One region of the Kitasatospora sp. NPDC043950 genome, then DNA from elsewhere that is predicted to be linked to it. Evidence: riboswitches for the same ligand, from Rfam matches in the RefSeq annotation. Region 1 holds a riboswitch; the other holds the start of a gene.
What was found. Region 1 has a riboswitch for cobalamin ahead of metE (5-methyltetrahydropteroyltriglutamate--homocysteine S-methyltransferase). Riboswitches for the same ligand answer to the same signal wherever they lie in the genome.
Positions count from the first base shown of each region.

Region 2: it holds a riboswitch for cobalamin, as region 1 does, so the genes downstream of both, AC07BF_RS30470 (ABC transporter substrate-binding protein) here and metE (5-methyltetrahydropteroyltriglutamate--homocysteine S-methyltransferase) in region 1, are expected to answer to the same signal.

Region 1 covers NZ_JBWKER010000003.1:106,871-113,065, reverse strand. Annotated here, with positions in the region: gene metE (5-methyltetrahydropteroyltriglutamate--homocysteine S-methyltransferase) at 1-1,415, opposite strand, end outside; cobalamin riboswitch at 1,593-1,789, opposite strand; gene AC07BF_RS02725 (ECF transporter S component) at 1,832-2,701, opposite strand; gene AC07BF_RS02720 (ABC transporter ATP-binding protein) at 2,698-4,371, opposite strand; gene AC07BF_RS02715 (CbiQ family ECF transporter T component) at 4,368-5,603, opposite strand; gene AC07BF_RS02710 (hypothetical protein) at 5,614-6,195, opposite strand, start outside.
Region 2 covers NZ_JBWKER010000056.1:39,228-45,422, reverse strand. Annotated here, with positions in the region: gene AC07BF_RS30490 (siderophore-interacting protein) at 1-816, opposite strand, end outside; gene AC07BF_RS30485 (hypothetical protein) at 1,220-1,714, opposite strand; partial or broken gene AC07BF_RS30480 (STAS domain-containing protein) at 1,879-2,076, shown strand; gene tkt (transketolase) at 2,140-4,368, opposite strand; cobalamin riboswitch at 4,915-5,119, shown strand; gene AC07BF_RS30470 (ABC transporter substrate-binding protein) at 5,242-6,186, shown strand.

The DNA.
Region 1 (6,195 bases):
TAGGCCGGGGCGTCGATCCGGCCCGCCGTGAGATCGGCCCGCGCGACCCGCAGTTCGGAGGTCTGCGGGAACGAGCCGATGGTGGTGGTCGGCAGCAGTGGCAGGCCGAGCCGGGCGCGCTGGGCCTCGGCCCGCTGCGGGTAGGCCTGGGCGCGGCGGGCGTCGTCGGCGGTGACGGCGGCGGTACGGGCGCGCACCGCCGGATCGTGGGTGATCGGCGAGTTGGCGCGCGAGGCGAGGTCGGCGCGGTTGGCGGCCAGGTCGGCGGCGATCGCCCCCGTGCCCTCGCGCAGGCCCCGGGCCAGCAGCGCCACCTCCCTGGCCTTCTGCTTGGCGAAGGCGAGCCAGCGCAGGATCTGCGGGTCGACGTCGCGTTCGGCGGCGGCGTCCAACGGCACGTGCAGGAGGGAGCAGGACGGCGCGACGTCGACCCGCTCGGCGAGGCCCAGCAGGGTCGCCAGGGTGGCCAGCGACTTCTCCAGGTCGTTGATCCAGATGTTGCGCCCGTCGACCACCCCGGCGACCAGCCGCTTGCCGGGCAGCCCGCCGACGGCGGCCAGATCATCCAGGTTCGCCGCGGCGGGCCCCGTGAAGTCCAGCGCCAGGCCCTCGACCGGGGCCTTGGCCAGCACCGGCAGGGCCTCACCCAGGCGGTCGAAGTAGCTCGCGACCAGCAGCTTCGGACGGTCCGCCAGGCCGCCCAGCTCACGGTAGGCGCGGGCGGCGGCGTTCAGCTCGGCCGGGGTGCGGTCCTGCACCAGCGCGGGCTCGTCCAGCTGCACCCACTCGGCGCCGGCCGCCTTCAGGTCCGCCAGCAGCTGCGCGTAGACGGGCAGCAGCCGGTCCAGCAGGGTGATCGGCTGGAAGTCCTCGGCGACACCGGGGGCGGGCTTGGCGAGCAGCAGGTAGGTGAGGGGGCCGACCAGCACGGGGCGTGCGGTGTGGCCGAGCGCCAGCGCCTCCCGGAACTCCCCGACGGCCTTGGCCGGGTCCGCGGTGAAGACGGTGTCCGGGCCGAGTTCGGGCACCAGGTAGTGGTAGTTGGTGTCGAACCACTTGGTCATCTCCAGCGGCGCGACCTCCTGGGTGCCGCGCGCCATGGCGAAGTAGCCGTCCAGCGCGTCCGCCTCGACGGCCGCCCGGTGGCGGGCCGGGATCGCGCCGACGGCGACCGTGGTGTCCAGTACGTGGTCGTAGAGCGAGAAGTCGCCGGTGGGCACTTCCGAGGCCCCGGCCTGGGCGAGCTGCGCCCAGTTCTCCCGGCGCAGGCCGACCGCCGTCTCCCGCAGGGCGTCGGCGGTGACCGTGCCCTTCCAGTAGCCCTCGATGGCCTTCTTCAGCTCCCGGCCCTGGCCCTGCCGGGGGTAGCCGTACACGGTGGCCCTGGTTGCCGCGGCTGCGGACTTCGTGGTCAAGGGACTCTCCTTCGCGAGTCTGGCTCCTCAAGTGCCCGGGGACGGGACGAGAGCGCGAAGGGATGACGAACCGGGCGGCGGCTCACGTCGACGCGTGTGCCCGATCCGCCTGGTATGGTCGCCGACCCGCCCACGAGGTCACCGGGATATCCGCACGCGGAACGGTCCGCGGGCGGGCAACGGGCAGGTCTTCGGACTCGTGGGCGCACCGGGCCTGTTGGCGTCCGGTACCTACTGGCCATCGCTTCCCAGACCCGTCCCGGGTCCAGTGCGTATGACGGCGGTCGTTCCCACTCACCGCTGCGGGGCAGTCCCGGATTCCCACCGGGTTCCCTCTTGCGACGTCCTGCCTGGCGGGCAGGACGAACCAGCTGCGTCGCCAGCTTAGGGGCAAACCGCCGGGGCCGACGCGGAATTCACGGAAGCCGTCCGCATGGTGAGACTCCCTCGCCGCTCGCGGAGCCGATGGCGGAGCCGTTCGCGGTGACTCGTCGACCGTCCGGGGCCTCGAAGCGCACCATGGGCTCGAAGTTGGCGCGGCGGGCCGCGCGGCGGAAGACGGTGAGGACGGCCGGGCCGACGACGAGCACGGCGGTGAAGGTGGTGACGGCACGGCCGGTGTCCCAGCCGAGCGAGGTGGCGAGGTCGAAGAGCAGGTAGCGGTGCCACTGCTCGGTGAAGGGCAGCCCCGGCAGGTAGGCGATGGAACTGTTCGGGTCGGTGGAGAACGGCCAGAAGGAGAGGTTGAGGAGGAAGCCGAAGAGGTACCCGGAGAACGCCCCGTACGCGGCCAGCATCGGGACCTCCCAGCGCCGCCGCCGGGTTCTCGGCAGGAGCCCGGCGAGCATGCCGACGAACGCGCAGCCGAACATCTGGTACGGCATCCAGGGGCCGACGCCGCCGGTGAGCAGCGCGGAGGCGAACAGCGAGGTGCAGCCGAGGGTGAAGCCGAAGCCCGGGCCGAAGACCCGGCCGGCCAGGACGAGGACGAAGAAGACCGTCTCCACTCCTGCGGTGCCGGCGCCGAGCGGGCGCAGCCCGGCGTTGACGGCGGACAGGACGCCGAGCATGGCGAGGGCCTTGGCGTCGATGCCGCCGGCCGCGATCTCCGCGATGACGACGGCGAGCACCAGGGCCAGCAGGGCGCCGAAGATCAGCGGCGGGGCGTAGGAGGAGCCGAACTTTCCGGGGGCGACGACGAACGGCCAGGTGAAGGCGACCAGGCCGATGAAGGCGGCCAGGGCCGCGACGACGCGGGCCCGGCCGGGGATCCGGACGGCGCTCACCGGGCGGCCTGCGCGGGCGCGAGGGCGGCGGCGACCTGTCGGGTGGTCAGGTAGGGCAGCGGGGCGAGGATCTTGGCGGTCTGGGGGGCGAAGGTGGGCGAGGCGACGATGACCTCGGCGGTGGGGCCGTCGGCGACGATCTCGCCCTCGGCCATCACCACCACCCGGTCGGCGGCGGCGGCGACGAACTCGACGTCGTGGGTGGAGACGACGACCGTACGGCCTTCGGCGGCGAGGGCGTCCACGATGCCGGTGAGCGCTTCCTTCCCGTGGTAGTCGAGCCCTCGGGTGGGTTCGTCCAGCAGCACCACCCGTGGCGCGGCGGCCAGTTGGATCGCCAGGACCAGGGCCAGCTTCTGGCCCTCGGAGAGGTCCCGGGGGTGGGTGCCGTCGGGGATCCCGGGGGCGAGCCGGTCGAGGATCTGCCTCGCGGTCGGGCCGGCTGTGGTCGGGCCGGCGACGGTCGAGCCGGCTGCGCGGCGGGCCTCCAGGTCGCTCTGGGCGAGTTCCTGGGCGACCGTCTCCAGGTACAGCAGGTCGGTCGGGGTCTGCGGGACGAGCCCGACGAGCTGCCGGGCCCTGGTCGCGGAGAGCCGCTTGGGGTCCGCGGCCGGCCCGCCGTCGGCTCCGAGGACCTGCACGCTGCCGCCCTGTCGCGGGCCCGAGCCCTGGAGGGCCCACAGGAGCGAGGACTTGCCCGAGCCGTTGCGCCCCATCAGCGCCGTGACCTCACCGGCCCGCAGGTCCAGCCCGACCTCCCGGACGGCGGCCACCGGCCCGTACCGGACGACCACCCCTCGGGCGTCCAGCACCCGTTCCCCCGCCACCGCTGCCCGGCGCGGCGGAGGAACGGGCACGTCGTTCAGCCGCTCCCGCAGCGGGGCGGCGGCGCGCCGGGCGTCCCGGACGGAGAGCGGCAGCGGCCGCCACCCGGCCAGCCGCCCGAGGTCGACGACCGGCGGCGCGATCGCGGTGCGCCGGAAGACCTCGGCGGGCGGCCCGTGCACGACCGTGCCGTCGCCGGGCAGGTAGGCGACGCGGTCGGCGTACTGGACGACCCGCTCCAGGCGGTGTTCGGCGAGCAGGACGGTGACGCCGAGGTCGTGGACCAGACGGGTGATGGCCGCGAGCACCTCCTCGGCGGCGGTCGGGTCGAGCGCCGAGGTCGGTTCGTCCAGGACCAGGACGCGCGGGTGCGCGGTGAGCACCGAGCCGATGGCGACGCGCTGTTGCTGGCCGCCGGAGAGATCGTGCAGGGCGCGGTGGCGCAGGTCGGCGAGGCCGAGCAGGTCGAGGGTCTCCTCGACACGCTTGCGCATCACCTCCGGCGGGACGGCCAACTGCTCCATGACGTAGGCCAGTTCCTCCTCCACCGTGTCGGTGGTGAAGCCGGCCAGCGGGTCCTGCCCCACCACGCCGACCACGTCGGCCAGTTCGCGAGGGGGGTGGTGCGCGGTGTCCCGGCCGTCCACGGTCACCCGGCCGCGCAGGGTGCCGCCGGTGAAGTGCGGCACGAGGCCGTTGACGGCGCCGAGCAGGGTCGACTTGCCGACGCCGGTGCGGCCGACCACCAGGCAGAGCTCGCCCTCCGGGATGTGCAGGTCGACGTCGCGCAGGACGGGGGCGGTCTCGCCGTCGTACACCACGCCGACCTGGTCGAATCGGATCACGTGCTCACCTCGGGGGTCGTGCGGTCGGCGCCGGTGCGGCGGGTCCCGGCGGCGGGCTCCGGGGTACGTCCGGGCTCCGGGGTACGTCCGGGCGGAGGCGCGATGACCCCGGCGGCGCCGGCCAGCAGCAGGGCGAGCACCGGGACGAGCGGCAGGCTCGGCCAACTGAGCGGGTAGAGCGAGGGGTTGAGATCGGTGGCGGCGTAGCCGACGGTGGCGAACAGCAGGACGGCGGCGGTCACCCCGCAGCCCGCGACGCCCCACTCGGCGGCCCGCCAGCGGTCCGGCCGGTAGGTGGTGCGCCGTACGCGCCGGCCGCCGAGGATCAGCCCCGCCACGCAGAGCAGGGCGCCCGCGAGGAAGGCGGGAAGTCCCAGGGCAGCGGGGGCGGTTCCGTCCAGGAGCCCGTACACCCCGGCGCACAGGCCGCACATGCCGAGCAGCATCAGGGCGCCGGTGATGCGGCGGGAGCGGCGGGTCGCGGTGCCGGAGCGGCCGTAGCCGCGCGAGTCCATCGCGGCGGCCAGGTGCAGCGAACGCTCCAGCGCGTCCTCCAGCACCGGGACGACGATGCCGCGCAGCGCGCGGATGCCCTTCCGCTGCCCGGCGCGCAACCGCCGTGCCCGGGCGACGCGTTGGACGCTCTGCACCAGCTGCGGGGCGACGCTGAGCGACACCGTCACGGCGACGCCCAGCTCGTACAGGGCGCCGGGCAGGACGCGCAGGGCGCGCTTGGGGTTGGCGAGGGTGTTGGCGGCGCCGATGCAGCAGATCAGGCAGGCCAGGCGCAGCCCGTCGAAGGCGGCGGAGAGGGTCGCCTCCAGGGAGACCGGCCCGCCGATCTGGATGCCCGCGTACCAGGCGGGGGTGGGCAGGTGCGGGAGCGAGAAGAGCAGGTGGTCGTGCGGGGTGATGCCGGTGGCGAAGACGCACCGGAACACCACCCGGATCGCCACCACGGTCAGAGCCAGCCACAGGTAGTAGGTGAACCCGCGCGCCCACGGGGCCTCGGTCCGGCGGGCGGTGACCACGTAGCCGAGCACGGCGAGGACGAGCAGGAGCAGCAGCGGGTTGGTGGTGCGGCTGGCCGCCGTCGCCAGGGCGAGCGCCCAGGTCCACCAGGCCAGCGGGTGCAGGTTCCGGGGGCTGCGCCGGCTCCCGGCGTCCCGTCCGGGGGTGGGCTTCGGCTTCGGGGTGGGCTTCGGGGGGCCGGCGTCGGGTTTGTCGGGCATGGTCACCGGATCACTCGGCCCGGCGGCGGCGCCGTCGCGCGACGACCACGGTGGCCGCGCCCAGCGCCCCCACGAGGGCGGTCGCGATGACGGCGGGGGCCATCGACCCGGAGTCGTGCGGGGCGTCGGCCACCGGATTGGCGTCCACCACGCCGCCGGGCACGGCGGAGGTCGACGTCGGCGCGGCCGCGGCCTCGACCGTCTGCGGGGTCGGCTGATCGCTCGGGGTGTCCGTCGGCGGCGCGGTGGACGGCTCGACCGGCACCGGTGTGGCGGGCACGGGCGTCGGCTCGGGCGCTCCGGGCGGAGTGATGCCGTCCTCGGGGGTGGCGGCGGCGCCGGGCCCCGGGGTAGTGGCGGGCGCGGGCGGACGGGCTCCGCCCGCCGGGGGCTTGGCGGGGGCCGGGGCCCGGCCCGATCCGGTGCCACCGGCGGTGCCGGTGCTGCCGGTTCCGCTTGCGTTTCCGGTACCGCCGGTGCCGCCGGTTCCGCCGGTTCCGCCGGTTCCGTCGCTCGAACCGGTGCCGCTGCCGCTGCCGCCGGTCGTACCCGTGGCACCCGTCGACCCGCCGCCGGAGACGCTGGAATCGCC
Region 2 (6,195 bases), on a different contig from region 1:
CACCTGGGCGTTCCACTCGCGCTTGGCCGCCCGCCAGGCCTCGTCACTCTGACCGGACCGCCAGTAGCCCGAGACCGACAGCCGCTCGCGCGGGATGCCTCGCTCCACGCGCAGCAGGCGCCGCAGTTCCTTCACGAAGCCCGCCTCACCGTGCACGAACGCGGATGCCGTGCCGGCGGGGAATTCCAGCGCGCCCACCGCCTCGACCAGCGCCTCGCCCACCGGGCGGGCGCCGCGGTGCAGCCAGCTGATCTCGGCCCCGGAGGGCGAGACGATCTTCTGCTCCTCCGCGGCGTCCGCGACCTCGACGAAGGCGTGCACCACGGCATCGGCCGGCATCCGCTCCAGCGCCGCGGCGATCGCGGGCAGCCCGCTCTCGTCGCCCACCAGCAGGTGCCAGTCGGCGCTCGCGTCGGGGGCGTAGCCGCCGCCGGGGCCCAGGAAGCGCACCGTCTCGCCGGGCTGTGCGCGGGCCGCCCACGGCCCGGCCAGGCCCTCGTCACCGTGCACCACGAAGTCGATGGTCAGCTCGCGCAGGGCCGGGTCCCAGGCCCGCACGGTGTACGTCCGGGTGATCGGCCGCTGCTCGGGCGGGAACTCCTCGCGGATCCGCGCCATGTCGAAGGGCTCCGGGTAGCTCACGCCCTCGGGTGCGAAGAGCACCTTGACGTAGTGGTCGGTGAACTCGGTGGCGTCGAAGTCCTCCAACCCCGCACCGCCGAGGACCAGGCGCACCATGTGCGGTGTGATCCGCTCGGTGCGCAGCACCTGTGCTTCACGGGCCTGCGGTGTCCGGCGGGTCGGTTGGTCTGCCATGGTGCCCCCCTGGGCTGTGTGGTCGCGCTTCTTGGTTAGGCTTGCCTAAGTTAGCACCCTTGAGGCGGTGCTCGACCCAGGGACGGCAGCCGATCCCCATTCCGCCCACGACCGGGAACGTGACGCCCCGGCAGCCCTGCTGCGGCTCGCGGACGCGACAAGGTCGCACGGAGCCCCCGCGACCGGTTCGGCGCAGCCAGACCGCGCCGCGCGCCGCCCGGGAGCCGACGACCGAGGTCGCCGCCTGCAGAGCGGCCGCGCCGCACTCCCCGGACCGATCCGGCACCGCAACCCGCTCGGGAGGATAGGGAGCGGGCGGCCGGTCAGGACGCCGGTACGATTTCGGCCGCCCTGCCGGAGGCACTCGTGGTTCAGGTGGCGGGCGACCGGGTGGGGTCGGGCCTCAGGCGCGCCGCACCACGAAGGTGACCTCCGCGTTGTTCCCCCCGCCGCCGATCACCTGGCAGGTGAGACCCGCACCGACAGTGCACTCGTTGACGTTCGACCCGGCGTAGGGGTTGCTCCAGTGGATCAACCCGCTCCAGGTGTCCACGCCGAAGCCGATCTGCCCCTCGGTGCCCGTCAGGAACCCGCACGACTCGGTCTTCCAGCTGGGGGCCACGTTCGGCAGGATGTAGCTCGGGGGCAGAGGACTGCCGGCGCTCCAGCACCCGTGGGCCAGGGTGGCCGAGCCGAGGTAGAGCATGCTGCCGGTCTGGTTCGACAGGGTGACCTGGGTGCTGCGCACCGCGTAGGCGGCGGACGCCACTGGGGCGGCCGACCGCGTCGTTCCGGCGGAGGGGCCGGCGGCCTGCGCCGCGGGAGCCAGGGCCAAGCCGGCGCTCAGCGCCAGGACGGCGGTCAGTACGGAGGACTGGACAACACGCTTGGAGGTCATGGCAGCCAACTCTCTATCGGAGGATGGTCAGGTACATGCCTCAACGGGATGGCGGACCTCGTTGGTTCACCAACCGCCACGACGTGCGGGAATGAGGGCTTGTGTGAGGTTGCGACCAGTCCTGTGGTTCCACCCTCCTCCGAGGGCGGAACAGCGAGACCGGTCTGGAGTTCTGCGACTCCAGCGGCATCACCGCTCTGCTGGCCGTCCGCAACGTGGCCGCCGAACAGGGCGCCGACATGGCCTTGGCCGCGGTCCCAGCCAACACCATCAGGATTCTGCACATCGTCGGACTGGACCGGGTCTTCGCCCTCCACCCCGACGTCTCGGCGGCCACCGCCACCAGCCCCACGGCACTCTGATGACAAGGAGCGTGCCAACGGTGCCGGGCCGCGCGAAGCGGACATCGGCCTCCTGCCCACCGTTCAAGTGTCGGAGCGGCTGAGGTCCCCGGTGCCACCTGTGGTCGGGGTGGAGGTCTGCTGGTGGCCGCCGGGACGCGGTGCCCGCCGGGTGTCGAGGATGCTGTCGCGGGCGGCTGCGGCGACCGCCTGGGGGGTGATGCCGAACTCGGTGTACAGGCGCTGGTAGTCGGCGGACGCGCCGTAGTGCTCCAGGCTGACGATCCGTCCGGCGTCGCCCACCATCTCCCGCCAGCCCTGTCCGATGGCGGCCTCGACGCTCACCCGAGCCCGTACGTCCAGGGGCAGGACCTGGTCCTGGTAGTCCTGGGGCTGGGCGGCGAACCACTCCCGGCAGGGCATCGACACCACCCGCACCGCGAGTCCCCCGGCCGCCAGCAGGGTGCGGGCCTCCAGGGCGAGGTGCACCTCGGAGCCCGTCGCGATGAGGATGACGTCCGGCGTCGCGCCGCCCGGAGCCTCGGCCAGGACGTACCCGCCCCGAGCCGCTTCCCGTGCGGGGGCGAACTCGCCGCTGTCGCGGTCGAGGACGGGCAGGTTCTGGCGACTGAGGACCAGTCCGGCCGGGCGGTCGCGGTGTTCGAGGACGGTGCGCCAGCACGCGGTGGTTTCGTTGGCGTCGGCTGGGCGCACGACGTCCAGACCGGGGATGGCACGCAGTGCGGCCAGGTGTTCGACGGGCTGGTGGGTGGGGCCGTCCTCGCCCAGGCCGATGGAGTCGTGGGTCCAGACGTACGTGACCGGCAGTCGCATCAGAGCGGCCAGCCGGACGGCGGGGCGCATGTAGTCGGAGAAGGTCAGGAACGTGCCGCCGTAGGGGCGGGTCAGACCCTGCAGGGCGATGCCGTTGAGGATCGCGCCCATGGCGTGTTCACGGATGCCGAAGTGCAGGGTGCGCCCGTAGGGGCCGCCCTTCCAGTTCTTTGTCTGGCGGTCGGTGGGGACGAAGGACGGCTGGCCGACCATGGTGGTGATGTTGCTGCCGGCCAGGTCGGCGGAGCCGCCCCACAGCTCGGGCAGGACCGGGGCCAGTGCGGTGAGGACCTCGCCCGAGGCGGCGCGGGTGGCCATGCCCTTGGCGTCGGGGGGAAAGGTCGGCAGGACGTCCGCCCAACCGTCGGGCAGCCGCTGCTCCCGCAGTCGGTCCAGCAGGACGGCGCGCTCGGGGTTCGCCGTGCGCCAGGCCGCGAACCTCTCGTCCCACTCGGCGTGCACCTGCCGGCCGCGGTCGGCGGCCTCGCGTGTGCGGCCCAGGACGTCCTCCTCGACGATGAAGTGCTCTTCGGGGTCGAAGCCCAGCAGCCGCTTGGTGGCGGCGACCTCGTCCTCGCCCAGCGCGGATCCGTGGGCCTTGCCGCTGTCCTGCTTGGTCGGGGCGGGCCAGCCGATCACGGTGCGCAGCATGATCAGCGAAGGGCGGCCGGTCTCCTGCCGGGCGGCGCGGGTGGCCGCCAGGAGCACGTCGACGTCCTCGACGTAGCGGCCGGTGCGCGTCCAGTCCACGGTCTGCACGTGCCAGCCGTAGGCGGCGTAGCGGGCCGGGACGTCCTCGCTGAAGGAGATGTCGGTGTCGTCCTCGATGGAGATGTGGTTGGAGTCGTAGAAGACGATGAGGTCGCCGAGTTCCTGGTGCCCTGCCAGGGAGGCGGCCTCGCCGGTGACGCCTTCCATCATGTCTCCGTCGGAGGCGATCACGTAGACGTGATGGTCGAAGAGGCTGGTGCCCGCTTCGGCGTCCGGGTCGAGGAGACCACGTTCGCGGCGGGCGGCCATCGCCATGCCCACCGCGCTGGCCAGGCCCTGGCCCAGCGGGCCGGTGGTGATCTCCACGCCGGGGGTGTGCCGGTGTTCGGGGTGCCCGGGGGTGGCGGAGCCCCAGGTCCGGTAAGCCTGCAGGTCCGAGAGTTCCAGGCCGTAGCCGGCCAGGTAGAGCTGGATGTAGAGGGTCAGGCTGGAGTGGCCGCAGGAGAGCACGAAGCGGTCCCGTCCCAGCCACCGGTCGTCGCCGGGGTCGTGGCGCATGACGTTCTGGAACAGCAGGTACGCCAGTGGGGCCAGGCTCATCGCGGTGCCCGGATGGCCGTTGCCGACCTTCTGCACCGCGTCGGCGGCCAGCAGCCGCACGGTGTCCACCGCCCGCGCGTCGACCTCGTCCCACCCTGTCCGCCCTGCCACCGGATCCGCGAGGGATTCGTCGCGCCGCGCGGTAGCGTCGTTCTGGTCGTTCGCCATGCCGTTGCTCCTTCGTCTCGGCTTGTCGTCCATCGTTCCTCCGGCACTGGGCGGGCACGACCGCCGGGCCGTCGCCCGCGTGATTGCTGGTGATGTACGAACTATCCCCAGGGGTGGCGCTCTGTCCGGCACGACACACCCTTTCGGTGAGCCGCTCCGCCTCGTCGCTTGCCCCCGAAGTGGGGGAACACACCCCTGACCACCCGTCGCAGGTCCGCGGGAGGGCGTGCGCGGGCCCCCCTTCGACGGCCCGGTGCCTCCGCCGCCGAGCAGGGTCGGTGACGGCGTGCTCGATCCGCTCGACGCCGACGACCAGCCGCGTCTCCGCCCGCCGGCCGAGTGGCGGCGCCCTACTTCCCCGTCACGTGCCCGGACGAGGTCCTGGACCACCACCTGCGGCACTACGCCGTCGAGTTCAGGAACTGGATCGTCGCCGCCCGCACCTGAGACCCCCGACCGGGCCCCGTGGCCGATCCCTCCCGCAACCCCAGGAACGGTCCAGACGACCATCCCACGGGCTGGCCAGCACCGACCTGACCACGCCTGATACCTTGCCATCGCCGTGGTGTACGGGAAACCGGTCTGAGTCCGGTGCGGCCCTCGCCACTGTTGCCGCGGAGTTCCGCGGCCCTCGCTGACCGGCTTTTCCAGCGGTCAGGGCCACTGGGCGGGTTGGAAGAGCCGTCCGGGAAGGTCGGCCGCGGCGCGTTGATGCGGAAGCCAGGAGACCGGCCACGGCGCTACATGTTCCACGAGGGTTTTGGAGAACACGTGCCCAGCGGTCTGCCGTATCCGTTCCGTTCCATATGTTCCGTACGTCCCACAGGTCCGATACGTGTCGGCCGGGCGGTCGCGGCCTTCCTGTTCATCGGCATGCTCGGAGCTTGCACGGGCGCCCCCGCGCCCACCACGTCCGGCGGGACGACCGGAACTGCCGCGCCGGTCAGCGTCGACAATTGCGGGTCCACCGTGACGGTCGGCGCGCCGCCCGACCGGCTGGTGACGCTCAACGAGGGTGCCACCGAGGTGGCCCTGGCCCTCGGCCTGCAGTCCCGCATGGCCGGTACCGCCTACCTCGACGATTCCATCCCGGAGAAGTGGAAGGCGGCCTACGACTCCGTCCCGGTGCTCTCCAAGGACTACCCGACGAAGGAGAAGCTCCTCGCGGCCCGTCCCGACTTCCTGTACGCCTCCTACTCCAGCGCGTTCACCGACAAGGTCGCGGGCACCCGGGGGGAACTGCGCGGCCAGGGCATCCTGTCGTACCTGTCCCCGTTCGGCTGCTCGGACAAGAGCCAGGTGCCGCCGACGACCTGGCAGGCGGTGTGGGGCGAACTGAACGACGTCGCCAAGGTCTTCGGTGTCACGGAGCGGGCCGCCGCGATCCAGCAGCAACAGGAGCAGCAGCTGGCCGAGTTCACGGCGACGGCCGCGGGCAAGGGCTTGAAGGTCCTGTGGTACGACTCGGACACCAAGGCGCCGTTCGTCGGGGCCGGCCACGGCGGACCTCAACTCGTTCTCAATGCCGTGGGCGCCCGCAACGTCTTCGGGGACCTGTCCGGTGGCTGGCAGAACGTGAGCTGGGAGAAGGTCGTCGCGGCGGACCCGGACGCCATCGTGGTCGCGGACGCCGGCTGGGACACGGCCCAGTCCAAGATCGACTACTTGGAGAACGACCCGGTGCTGAGCAAGCTCACCGCCGTGCAGCGCAAGGCTTTCGTGGTGGTGCCGTTCTCGGAGTCGACTCCCGGCGTGCTGCTCGCCGACGGTGCCGCCCGGGTGTCCGCGGGACTGGGCCGACTGCACCCGGGTTCATGACCGCGCCCC